DNA from 2 places in the Xenorhabdus bovienii SS-2004 genome. Region 2 is predicted to be linked to the other one. Evidence: predicted binding sites of a transcription regulator. Region 2 holds the regulator's gene; the other holds the start of a gene.
What was found. The regulator ArgR, encoded in region 2, controls arginine synthesis, uptake and breakdown. The targets are predictions, from matches to a motif close to ANTGAATAAAAATACANT.
Positions count from the first base shown of each region.

Region 1: the regulator ArgR is predicted to act here: its motif matches at 2,148-2,165, upstream of argA (amino-acid N-acetyltransferase).

Region 1 covers NC_013892.1:3,602,694-3,608,983, reverse strand. The annotation lists tRNA gene XBJ1_RS15840 (tRNA-Met) at 220-296, shown strand; tRNA gene XBJ1_RS15835 (tRNA-Met) at 373-449, shown strand; tRNA gene XBJ1_RS15830 (tRNA-Met) at 525-601, shown strand; gene amiC (N-acetylmuramoyl-L-alanine amidase AmiC) at 707-1,954, opposite strand; gene argA (amino-acid N-acetyltransferase) at 2,198-3,532, shown strand; gene recD (exodeoxyribonuclease V subunit alpha) at 3,526-5,424, opposite strand; gene recB (exodeoxyribonuclease V subunit beta) at 5,430-6,290, opposite strand, start outside.
Region 2 covers NC_013892.1:353,859-360,148, forward strand. The annotation lists gene ppa (inorganic diphosphatase) at 1-418, opposite strand, end outside; gene fbp (class 1 fructose-bisphosphatase) at 833-1,837, opposite strand; gene mpl (UDP-N-acetylmuramate:L-alanyl-gamma-D-glutamyl-meso-diaminopimelate ligase) at 2,009-3,379, shown strand; gene argR (transcriptional regulator ArgR) at 3,506-3,976, opposite strand; gene mdh (malate dehydrogenase) at 4,505-5,443, shown strand; gene XBJ1_RS01525 (helix-turn-helix domain-containing protein) at 5,556-5,822, opposite strand; gene XBJ1_RS01530 (DNA-binding protein) at 6,010-6,290, shown strand, end outside.

The DNA.
Region 1 (6,290 bases), 980 kb from region 2:
CCTTATCTCCTGTCATTATGATTCGACGACGAACAATATCAAACCCCGGTAAATAATAAAATGTCGTTAAGAAAAAATAGATTACTGTTCCATAACCCCATGAATGAACAAAAACACGACAAATAGTGCTATTTTTAATCATACAAGAAATAAGTTCGGTAAATATCAACAAAAAACTTGCAACAGCGCCGAACCTGCGTATAGTGTGCCGACATCAGACGCGGGGTGGAGCAGCCTGGTAGCTCGTCGGGCTCATAACCCGAAGGTCGTCGGTTCAAATCCGGCCCCCGCAACCAATCCTATACGATGTCACATCGGCAGGGTTTAGTACCAAAGAATGTTATCATTCAGTATTTGTAAGTAGTAGACGGACGCGGGGTGGAGCAGCCTGGTAGCTCGTCGGGCTCATAACCCGAAGGTCGTCGGTTCAAATCCGGCCCCCGCAACCAATCCTATCGATGTCACATCGGCAGGGTTTAACACCAAAGAATGTTATCATTCAGTATTTATAAGTAGTAGACGGACGCGGGGTGGAGCAGCCTGGTAGCTCGTCGGGCTCATAACCCGAAGGTCGTCGGTTCAAATCCGGCCCCCGCAACCAACTTTTCTTTCGTATTTTTCACGATCTCACTTCCCTGTATTTCCCAATTTTCCCTTTATTTTTTAATTCTGTTTGTTTTATTCGCATTGATTAAAAGCGGGTATTTCACCGCCGTGCCAGCTCTACACCACTTTTAAAATAAGCCTTAATACCTGCAAAAATGGATTCCGCCACTTGTTGCTGGAATTTCGCCGTTTTCAATTTGCGTTCTTCTTCCAGATTACTGATAAATGCCGTTTCAACCAGAATGGACGGAATATCCGGTGCTTTCAATACTGCAAATCCCGCCTGATCGATACTATTTTTATGCAGTTTATTAACCTTGCCAATCCGTTTGAGCACTTCACTGCCAAATTTGAGGCTATCATTAATCGTCGCGGTTTGAACCAAATCCAACATAGTATGATCCAGATATTCATCACCACTTTTGCTGACTCCACCAATCAAGTCAGACTCATTCTGGGTCTGTGCCAGAAAACGAGCGGTATTACTGGTTGCTCCTTTGGTTGATAACGCGAACACGGAAGATCCCCGTGCGGCTCGATTGGTAAACGCATCCGCATGAATAGAAACAAATAAATCCGCCTGCATCTTACGTGCTTTCGCTACCCTGACCTGCAATGGAATGAAAACATCCTCATTACGCGTCATGTATACTTTCATGCCGGGTTCACGTTTGATAAGTGCTTGCAGGCGACGGGCAATCTGTAACACTACATCTTTCTCACGGGTCTTGTATTTCCCGATGGCACCTGAATCTTCACCGCCATGCCCCGGATCAAGCATAATAACAATCGGTCTGTTCTTGCCCGGCCGCCCCGGTTTTCGCTTTTCAGCAGGCAGATTTTTCTCCAAATCCCCGCTGTTGTATTCTTCCAACAACGCTTGCAAGGGATCATCCTCCACATTTGCCGCCTTGCTCGGATAAAGATCTAACACCAGACGATGTTTGAATTTCGCAATAGGTGGTAGTGTAAAAATATGTGGGGCAACTGGCTGCTTAATTTCAAACACCAGGCGCACGGTTTTGGGATTAAATTGCCCGACTCGTACCAATTTTAAGTAGGGGTCTCGCTGATGAATCTGCGACCCCATACCGCTCAGGGCACTATTAAGCTGAACACCCTGCAAATCGATGACAATCCGGTTAGGGTTTGAAAGAGAGAATTGACGATATTTAAGTAGAATATTAGCCTCCAGTGTCACTCTGGTATAACTTGATGCAGGCCAAATACGAACAGCAATAATTTTTGACGTTGCTGCGTGTCCTATTGAGCTAATGCTCAACAACCACATGGCTGCTGCGCCTTTCAACAAATTGCGACGTGAAGGATTATGGTCTGAATGACTCATTGTTTATTCCATTTAAAAACAACCAAACGCGGTAATCTTGCCAAAAAAGACTGTCAGGCGGCAAACTCTAATTAATTAGCGAGTGGCTGTCATCAAAAAAAACATTTTACGTTCTCTCAATTTATTAATATCAATATAAATATAAATAATATTGTTATTTTTATCCATATTCCCTCTTGCCATTTTTGACAAAAAAGAATAAAAATACAAAAATCATGAATAAGAATTCATCTGGAGAGTTTCATGAAAGAACGCTGTACCGAATTGGTTGAAGTTTTCCGGCATTCAGTTCCGTATATAAATGCACATCAAGGCAAAACCTTTGTCATTATGTTGGACGGTGAGGCTATCGCCCACGAGAATTTTCCAAATATCGTTAATGACATCGGCCTACTGCATAATCTGGGCATCCGTTTGATCGTCGTGTATGGCGCTCGTCCCCAAATCGACCAAAAGCTTGCCGAATACCATAGCCAGCCAATTTATCACAAGCACATCAGAGTTACGGATGCCAAGACACTGGAGCTGGTCAAACAGTCCGCAGGTCTGCTACAGCTTGATATTACGGCTCGTCTTTCCATGAGCCTCAGCAATACACCATTGCAAGGTGCCAATATTAACGTTATCAGCGGTAACTTTATTATCGCCCAGCCACTAGGTGTCGATGATGGCATTGATTACTGTCATAGTGGCAGGATCCGCCGTATTGACGAGGAGGCCATTAACCAGCAGTTGGATAACCATGCCATTGTATTAATTGGGCCCGTAGCCGTTTCCGTCACAGGTGAGAGTTTCAACCTGACGTCCGAAGATATAGCCTCACAATTGGCGATTAAATTAAAAGCCGAAAAATTGATCGGGTTTTGCTCATCACAGGGCGTACTTGATGCAGAGGGGAATATCCTGTCGGAAATTGTTCCCAATGAGGGAGAAGCACGGCTAAATGAGCTGGGAAGTGAGGGAGATTATTCTTCAGGTACCGCCCGCTTCTTAAGAGGAGCTATCAAAGCCTGCCGTCGTGGGGTTCGTCGTAGCCATTTGATCAGCTATCAGGAAAATGGCTCACTGGTTCAGGAATTATTCTCCCGTGAAGGCAGTGGAACCCAGATAGTCATGGAGCGCTCCGAACAGATCCGGCGAGCCAATATCAATGATATTGGGGGCATTCTTGAGCTTATTCGTCCATTGGAACAGACAGGTATCTTAGTTCGCCGCTCACGGGAACAACTGGAAATGGAAATTGATAAGTTCACTCTGATAGAGCACGATAATGTAACGATCGCCTGCGCTGCGCTCTATTCTTACCCTGACGAAAAAATTGGTGAAATGGCTTGTGTTGCGGTTCATCCAAACTACCGGAACTCTTCCCGAGGCGAAGTATTACTGAATTCCATCGCTGGTCAGGCCAGACAGGCAGGGCTGGAGAAACTATTCGTACTCACAACCCGCAGTATCCACTGGTTTCAGGAAAAAGGCTTTGAACCTGCTGAAATCAATATGCTTCCTGTGGAAAAACAAGCGCTGTATAACTACCAGCGCTGTTCGAAAATCTTGATGTTAAATTTAGAGGTTTACTGACCTGATTGACACTCTCCCTTTGGCTTGAGCCATTCTGCCAAGCCACTACGCCGCTGTGTTGATGTACTCACCGCCTTATCCAGAACCGGTTTATGTGCGTAAAGCGTCAATTTTTCACGGGCACGGGTTAAGGCTGTGTACACCAGTTCCCGGCTGACAACTGGCGAGAATTGAGTCGGCAAGACTAACGCGGTGTGTTCAAACTCAGAACCTTGGGATTTATGGACAGTCATCACATAGGCCGTTTCATGCTGAGGCAATCGGCTCGGCTGAAATGGCTTTATCGTCCCATCAGATAGCTGAAAATGGGCTTTCAGCTCATTATCCTTATTCCTGAGCATAATACCAATGTCACCATTAAATAGCCCCAGTGTACTATCGTTGCGTAAGATCATAATGGGACGTCCGGCATAACCCCCGCTCTCCGCACTTCTGGGCAGAGAAATAACGCCTTTACGATGTAACAATTGCTCTACCCGCTGGTTCAAGCCGCTTACACCAAACGGCCCTTCCCTCAAAGCACACAACAACCTGAAACGGTTAAACTCTGCCAAAATGTCTTTGTCAGATGCTTGTTCGTTCACCATCGCTAAATAACGGTAATAACCTTCTGCAGTTTGCATCAATAAACGCTGATAATCTTCATCTCCTGCAAGAGGATTGAAGTGAACATCAGGCAAAGACTGACCCAAGACGGCAGATACCCCGGCACTATTGCCTTGATTAACCGCCGATGCTAATTGCCCGATACCCGAAGCCGAGTTGAAACGATAGCTTTTACGTAACAGACATAAGCAATCCCGGACTGCCAGTGTATGTTCTCCAGAATCAGGCATTGAATACGATGTTAGCTGACAGCCTGTCAACTGACTCAATTGTTCGGCACGCTTGGCACTATAACCTTGTTCAGCGAAGCGGCAGATGTCCCCCAATACGGCTCCCGCTTCAACCGAGGCCAACTGATCTTTATCCCCCAGAAAAATCACTTTTGCCCGTGGTGGCAGGGCTTCTATCAAACGTGCCATCATCGGTAAGTCCACCATTGAGGCTTCATCGATGATCAAAATATCAAGAGATAGCGGATTATCGCGGTGATAACGCAGTTTCTGGCTATCTGGCTGCGCTCCCAACAGGCGATGAATTGTTTGTGCCTGCTCAGGAATGCTATTCGATTGTTGTGATGTTAAAGCCAGTTTATTGACTGCCTCACTCAGCGATTCAGTCAATCTGGCGGCCGCTTTACCAGTGGGTGCGGCCAATTGAATACTCAGTGTTCTGCCTTCATTCAGTTTGATCAAGGCGGCCAGCAACTTAGCTACCGTCGTCGTTTTTCCTGTCCCTGGCCCGCCAGAGATAACGGAAATACGGCTGGTTACAGCAACTGCCGCCGCCACTTTCTGCCAGTCTATTTCCCCTTCAGCGGTGACACCAAAAAGTTCATCCAAAATGCGATGTAATTGCACTTCATCAATATCGTCAGATAATTCTACCGACGCAAAAAACTCCGCGACCCGACGCTCACTTTGCCACATGCGTTGCATGTAAAGGCGATAATCAGCAAGAGCGTGGCGGGAAAGAATGATCGGTGCGGGAGATTCGCCAGTGCTCACTGCAGAACATGCTTGTAACGCTGAAATAACTTGCTGCTGATTTGGTTTCCCCGCCGAAAACCAGAGCGATGCTGCTAATTCAGGCTGCCGCCCCTCAAATAAATATTCAGGCGAGATCCGCTCTAATGGCAGGCAGACATGCCCTGCTCCTGATTCCGCACTCACCAATGCCGTAATCAGCAATAACAGAGGATCTCCGTTTTCAATCATTGCATAAGCAAACTGCACATCCAGCGGGCGCAGTAATTTTTGGGCAACGGCTTGCTGCAACAATAATTTCATGTCACTCATACGCCCTGCTCCTCGCCAGCCGCACTGAAAAGCCTATCCAGTTCATCAACAAATTCAATGGAGGGCAAATAACGATAAACACCATGTCCTGGATTAGCCTTATCAATCCCGCGCAGAAACAGGTAGATAACTCCCCCAAAATGCTGCTGATAATCGTAATTCACCAATCGGTGACGCAAATAACGATGTAACGCCAACGTATAAAGCTGATACTGCAAATCGTACCGATGTTCTATCATGGCTTTGGCCATGGCTTCCTGAGTGTATGACTGACTGCTCTCCCCCAGCCAGTTTGACTTGTAGTCCACCACATAAAACTTACCCTGCCAGCAGAAAACTAAATCAATAAACCCTTTCAACATGCCCTTAACCTGATGAAAGGATAAAGGTGCACATTGTGCAGACAACGGATCATAACGGCGGGTCAATGCACTCAATGCATGTGAATGCAGCAGCTTATCGACAGGTAAATAAAATTGCATTTCACTTTGTTGCTGATGACGAGGAACATTGGCAAGTTGTATTCCCTGCTCATCCAGCTCTGCGGTAACAAAATCCGCTATCCACTGCTGCAATACTGGCGCCCAGTTCTCATCAAACCCGGCTGCCGTTAATTTTTCTGCCAGCCACACCTGCTCAGGTAGCTCGCTGAAGTCGAGATCTTCCAAGATGCTATGTAAGAAGGTACCAGCAGATGCCCCGCGAGGAAAAGTATGTGGTGTCATCTGCGATGAAGGTTCCTCCTGCTTTTCGCCACGAGCATCAATATCCAGTTTCGGGGCAATCGACTGCACAATGACATCCACCGATTCTCCAAACGCGCTGGTATAAGCATGGGAAATAGAGTGCGAAGAGGA
Region 2 (6,290 bases):
CAAAGAAATGGGTGATTTGGGCACGCAGCAGTTCTGGCAGATCGTTCACATCTTTGATGTGATCGTATTCTTTGCTCAGTTTGGTGTGAGGAACAGCGACCAATTTCGCATCTTCACCGGATTCGTCGGACATTTTCAGAACACCAACGGGACGGCAGCGAATAACGGAACCTGGCTGTAATGGGTATGGGGTAGGAACCAGCACGTCAACAGGGTCACCATCAAGGGACAGAGTATTGTTGATGTAACCGTAGTTGCAAGGATAGAACATTGCAGTAGACATGAAACGGTCTACAAACAGTGCGCCAGATTCTTTATCTACTTCATATTTGATCGGATCTGCATTCGCAGGGATCTCAATGATGACATAGATATCTTCAGGCAGTTCTTTACCGGCCGGTACATTGTTCAGGCTCATAAAAGGTTTCCTTTAATTTCAAACCAAAATGGAGTGCGGGCTATTATAGCCAAAACAGACTTAAAGTCCCCGCATTTTTCCAGTCGTTGAACGCCATACAGCTCAGTAATTGGGTGTTATAAAATCTGTTGTATTGGATAAAAAGTGATTATTTACTTTTTTATTGTTCACATTTCTGTCTGGTTCATGAGTCATGAACAGAATGATTTCGTGAACAAATATAAATAGAAAAAGAGTATGTATAGAACTTAAGGGAACAATATAGATAATCGGCAGGAAAAAGTGACGTTAACGTTGAGAGCAAGTCGTTGCGTTAAGCGTGTTGCTCAACAAATTAAAGGATAAGTCGCGTTGTTAATAAAGAGGCGACACTTCGCCCCTTCATTAAATTAACTATTCAATCAACAAACCTACTTACTCACCTGGAAATTCAGCCATAAAGCTTTCGGCTTTTTCCACCATTGATTTTGTTCCCACGAAGAAAGGAACACGCTGATGCAGTTGGGTTGGTGTGATATCTAGAATTCGGTTTTTGCCATCACTGGCCTTGCCGCCAGCCTGCTCAGCCAAAAAAGCAATCGGGTTGCATTCATACAGCAGACGCAATTTTCCTGTTGGATTACTTGCGGTGCTTGGATAAATATAGATGCCGCCTTTCAGCAGGTTGCGGTGGAAATCTGCAACCAGCGAGCCAATATAACGGGTGGTGTAAGGGCGCTGGGTGGCTTCGTCTTGCTCTTGGCAATATTTGATGTACTTTTTCACGCCCATCGGGAATTTGATGTAGTTTCCTTCGTTGATGGAGTACATATTGCCTTTGGCAGGGAATTGAACTTTTTCATGAGTCAGGCAGAATACGCCGAGTGAGGGATCGTAAGTGAATGTATGAACTCCGTAACCTGTGGTGTAAACCAACATAGTGGATGAGCCATAGACCACATAACCCGCCGCAACCTGACGATTTCCCGGTTGCAGGAAATCGTCTTCGGTAACTGGCTGCCCAATAGGTGTAATTCTATGGTAAATTGAGAAAATAGTCCCGACGGAAACGTTTACATCAATATTCGAAGAACCATCCAGTGGGTCCATCAAAACAACATACTTCGCATTTTCTGCACGGTCGCCATCAAAGACAACGATCTCATCTTCTTCTTCAGAAGCAATACCTGCTACTTCACCGCGCGCTTTCAATGCAGCCTTCAGTTTTTCATTGGCATACAAATCCAGCTTCATCTGAACTTCGCCCTGAACATTCGATACGCCGCTGGTACCTAAAATATCCACCAGACCAGCTTTATTGATGTCCCGATGAATGATTTTGGCACCCAGTTTGATGGCAGAAAGCAGTGCGGTCAGTTCACCCGTAGCATGAGGAAAGTCTTGCTGTTTCTCGACGATGAATTCGCCTAATGTTTTCATGACGAAAGCCCTGAATTTTGTTGTGGTTTTAGAGAGCGTGCTGCACTTGCGTGTCGCACTCATGCGCGGCAGTTTAGCTAAAGAATGGGATGATTGATAGGCTATTGCATTTCTAATCTCAGCATTGATGGTTAGAATAGTGACACACTTCATGATATTGGATAGAAATAAATGCGTATTCATATTCTTGGCATCTGCGGTACTTTCATGGGAGGGCTAGCGATCCTCGCTCGTTCATTAGGTCATGAAGTTACTGGTTCTGATGCCAATGTGTATCCCCCAATGAGTACCCTTCTGGAAAAACAGGGCATTGAGCTGATTCAAGGATATGATCCTTCACAGCTCGATCCTGAGCCAGATATGGTAATCATTGGCAATGCCATGACACGTGGTAATCCCTGTGTGGAAGCGGTGCTGGATCGTGGCATTCCTTATACATCTGGCCCACAGTGGCTACATGATCATGTTTTGCCAGAACGCTGGGTGTTAGCCGTCGCTGGAACGCATGGTAAAACGACAACCGCAGGAATGTTAGCATGGATCTTAGAAGCCTGCGGTTATAAGCCGGGGTTCCTGATCGGCGGTGTGCCGGGTAATTTTGACGTTTCAGCACAAATCGGTGAAAGTCCATTTTTCGTGATTGAAGCGGATGAGTATGACTGCGCGTTTTTTGATAAGCGTTCAAAATTTGTGCATTACGGCCCCCGCACGCTAATCATGAATAACCTTGAATTTGATCATGCTGATATTTTTGAAAATTTAGCGGCCGTCCAAAAGCAGTTCCACCATCTCGTCAGGGTTGTGCCGGGAAGTGGTAAGATTCTGGTACCCGATAATGACATTAACCTGAAACATGTGATAGGAATGGGATGCTGGAGTGAGCTGGAACATGTCGGGGAAACAGGTAACTGGCAAACGAAGAAAGTCAGTCAGGATAGCAGCATCTACCAAGTGTTCCATCAAAGTGAACAGGTTGGTGAAGTGAACTGGTCATTGGTGGGTGAACACAACATGCACAATGGTTTGATCGCAATTGCGGCTGCCCATCATGTTGGTGTTCAGCCTGCGGATGCTTGTCAGGTACTGGGCGATTTTATCAATGCGCGCCGCCGTCTTGAATTGCGTGGTGAAGTGAATGGTATCTCAGTTTATGACGATTTTGCTCATCATCCCACTGCAATTTTGGTGACACTGGCAGCGCTGAGAAGTAAAGTTGGCGGTGTCGCTCGTATTCTTGCTGTGCTAGAACCGCGTTCAAATACCATGAAAATGGGCATGAGCAAAAATGATATTGCGCCTTCTCTGGGGCGTGCTGATGAAGTCTTCTTGTATCAACCTGCCAATATTCCGTGGCAGGTAGCAGAAATTGCAGAACACTGCATCCAACCTGCTCGTTGGAGTGCAGATATTGATGCTTTGGTACGTATGATTGTTGAGGCGGCACAACCGGGTGATTACATTCTTATCATGAGTAATGGTGGATTCGATGGCATTCACGAGAAGTTGCTGACTGAGCTGGGTAAGAAAGTGCACGAGGCTTGATTGTCAAAATCGTCAGAGTGGGGGGATCGCATTAGCTGTGCGATCCTCTTTAATCTATATATTCCCAGGGTTCCGTTTGTCTGCCGCCGTGCTGCAACTTGAAATCTATTGGGTTATACGACAGGGTTAAAGTTCTTGATCAAAAAGATCGAGAATAGCCTCATAGAGCTGCTTTGTTGTAAAGTCCTGTGCTGGTGTCGTAAAAATAGTGTCATCCCCTGCAATACTGCCAAGTATTCCTTCTGCTTTACCCAGGGAATCCAGTAAGCGTGCAATCAACTGTGCAGCGCCCGGACTGGTGCGAATAACCACAACACAATGATTATAATCGACATCTAAGACCAGATTTTTCAATGGGCTTGTGGCTGTGGGAACACCTAATTCTGCGGGTAAGCAGTAGACCATCTCCATTTTTGCATTACGGGTTCGGACTGCGCCAAATTTAGTCAGCATTCTGGAAACTTTAGATTGGTTAATGTTTTCAAAGCCTTCTTCCTGAAGTGCTGCGACTATTTCACCTTGAGAGCTGAATTTTTCTTCTTTCAATAAGGCTTTGAAAGCCTTGACCAAATCTTCCTGTTTCGAAGGAACACGCATATTTCACCATCATTGAATCCGTTATGAAGCTATGATTATGCGAAAGAGTGAATTTTTATTCAAGGAAGAGAAGAAAAAACTAAAATAATAATCATAATTACATTATTTTCATTCTCCCAATATATCTTTATTAGTCGTCAGTAATACTCATGTGTACATTTTCTCTGCGTTTCCTTTCCCACATTTTGAGTATGGTAAATATATTGTTAATTAAATGGTGTTGTTTGGTTTGGGAGATAAGAGTAAGGTAATCAACTAAGTTATTAATAATATAACAGGATTAATTCTCAAAAAAGTGTCCGTTATCTCATTAACAGATAAGCCTTTTGTCTAGAATAAAATAACTTTGGTGTTTCATCATCAAGCCATTAGGTAGATAATCTGTCTGTTAACAGATTGTTCTTAATACGTAGTGATCAGTGGGGCTGAGAATCTATCCCATACATGCATTGAATGTAGGGAAATAGGTTCAGGCTCTTAACCAGACAGGTTTAAGTTTTTTACAGCACTTATTTAAGGAGTATCAGGATGAAAGTTGCAGTTCTCGGTGCAGCCGGTGGTATTGGTCAGGCACTTGCCCTTCTACTCAAGACCCAGCTTCCTTCAGGTTCAGAACTTTCCTTGTATGACATTGCTCCGGTGACTCCAGGTGTGGCAGCCGATCTTAGTCATATCCCAACGGAAGTGAAAGTCACTGGTTTTGCTGGTGAAGATGCAACCCCTGCATTGGTAGGCGCAGATGTTGTATTAATCTCTGCAGGTGTGGCGCGTAAACCAGGCATGGATCGTTCAGATCTGTTCAATATCAATGCGGGTATCATCCGTAATCTGGTTCAGCAGGTAGCTAAGGCTTGTCCAAAAGCATTAATCGGTATTATCACGAACCCTGTGAATACTACTGTGGCGATAGCGGCTGAGGTTCTGAAAAAAGAAGGTGTTTACGACAGAAACCGTCTGTTCGGTATTACAACGCTGGATATCATTCGTTCCAATACTTTTGTTGCAGAACTGAAAGGTAAGAACTCTGAGGAATTGGAAGTGCCTGTTATTGGTGGGCACTCTGGTGTGACTATCCTGCCATTGCTGTCGCAAATTCAGGGCGTCAGCTTCACTGATGAAGAAGTTGAAGCGTTAACCAAACGTATTCAGAACGCAGGTACTGAAGTGGTTGAAGCGAAAGCAGGTGGCGGATCTGCAACTCTGTCTATGGGGCAGGCAGCGGCACGTCTGGGTCTTTCTTTGATCCGTGGCTTGCAGGGTGAAAGCAATGTCATCGAGTGCAGTTATGTAGAAGGTGATGGTAAATATGCCCGTTTCTTCGCTCAGCCTGTTCGTTTAGGTAAAAATGGTATCGAAGAACGTTTAGATATCGGCAAACTTAGCGATTTTGAACAGAAGTCACTGGATAGTATGTTGGGCGTTCTCAAAAAAGATATCGAATTAGGCGAGAAATTTATTAACGGTTAATTCATTTAATTTGTAATTTATTAATATACGAATTAAGTTAAATATATTAGATAACTGAAACCGCTAGCTCAAAAATAACTAGCGGTTTTTCTTTCAATAATTATATTGATAGCTAATTATTCTTTTTTTCTCTAATTTTCCTTTCTAATAGTTCTCCTGTATGTGGATCGAAATAACGACTAGGCCATATTTCAGCCGGATGTAATCCTAAGTAATTCGCTATTATCCATTCTCCCTTAGGCCATGGGCGAGAAAGTGTATTCGCCAAAGTTGATGAGCTTAACCCTGCTTCGCGTGAAACGGCAGCCAGTGTCGTTCCGCGTTTACGTAAAGCAGCAATAATATCAGCAGGATGCCAATCCGATTTCATAGAAATCATTTTTTTAATCCTTTCCTATTAAATTTGAAGCCACATTAGTGGTATAACTAAAGCGTTAGTGTGAAATTAATAACGAACACGAATCTGTTATTAAGAAAATAAAATAACATTATTTTTCCTAAAAATATTTCTAATTTTTTCTTAATAACTTCTTTTTTGAACTTGGTTACAAAAATAGAGAAACATTATGAAAAAAGAGTGGTATACGGCAATGGAGTTGACCGGTGTAGGTGAGTTACCTAGATCACCACAAGGAGTTAATGCCAGAGCAAAACGTGAAGAATGGTTGAGACAGAAACGAGCAGGTGTTCAAGGCAGGGCTATTGAATATCACTATTCTTGTTTTCCTGAATCAACATTGTCGGCTCTGGAGCTTCATGAAATATCACCTGAATATCAGGTTCAGAAACAAGATCCTCTATCCATTTGGGTGAGTGCATTTAATTTACTCTCCGATGAAGAAAAGGA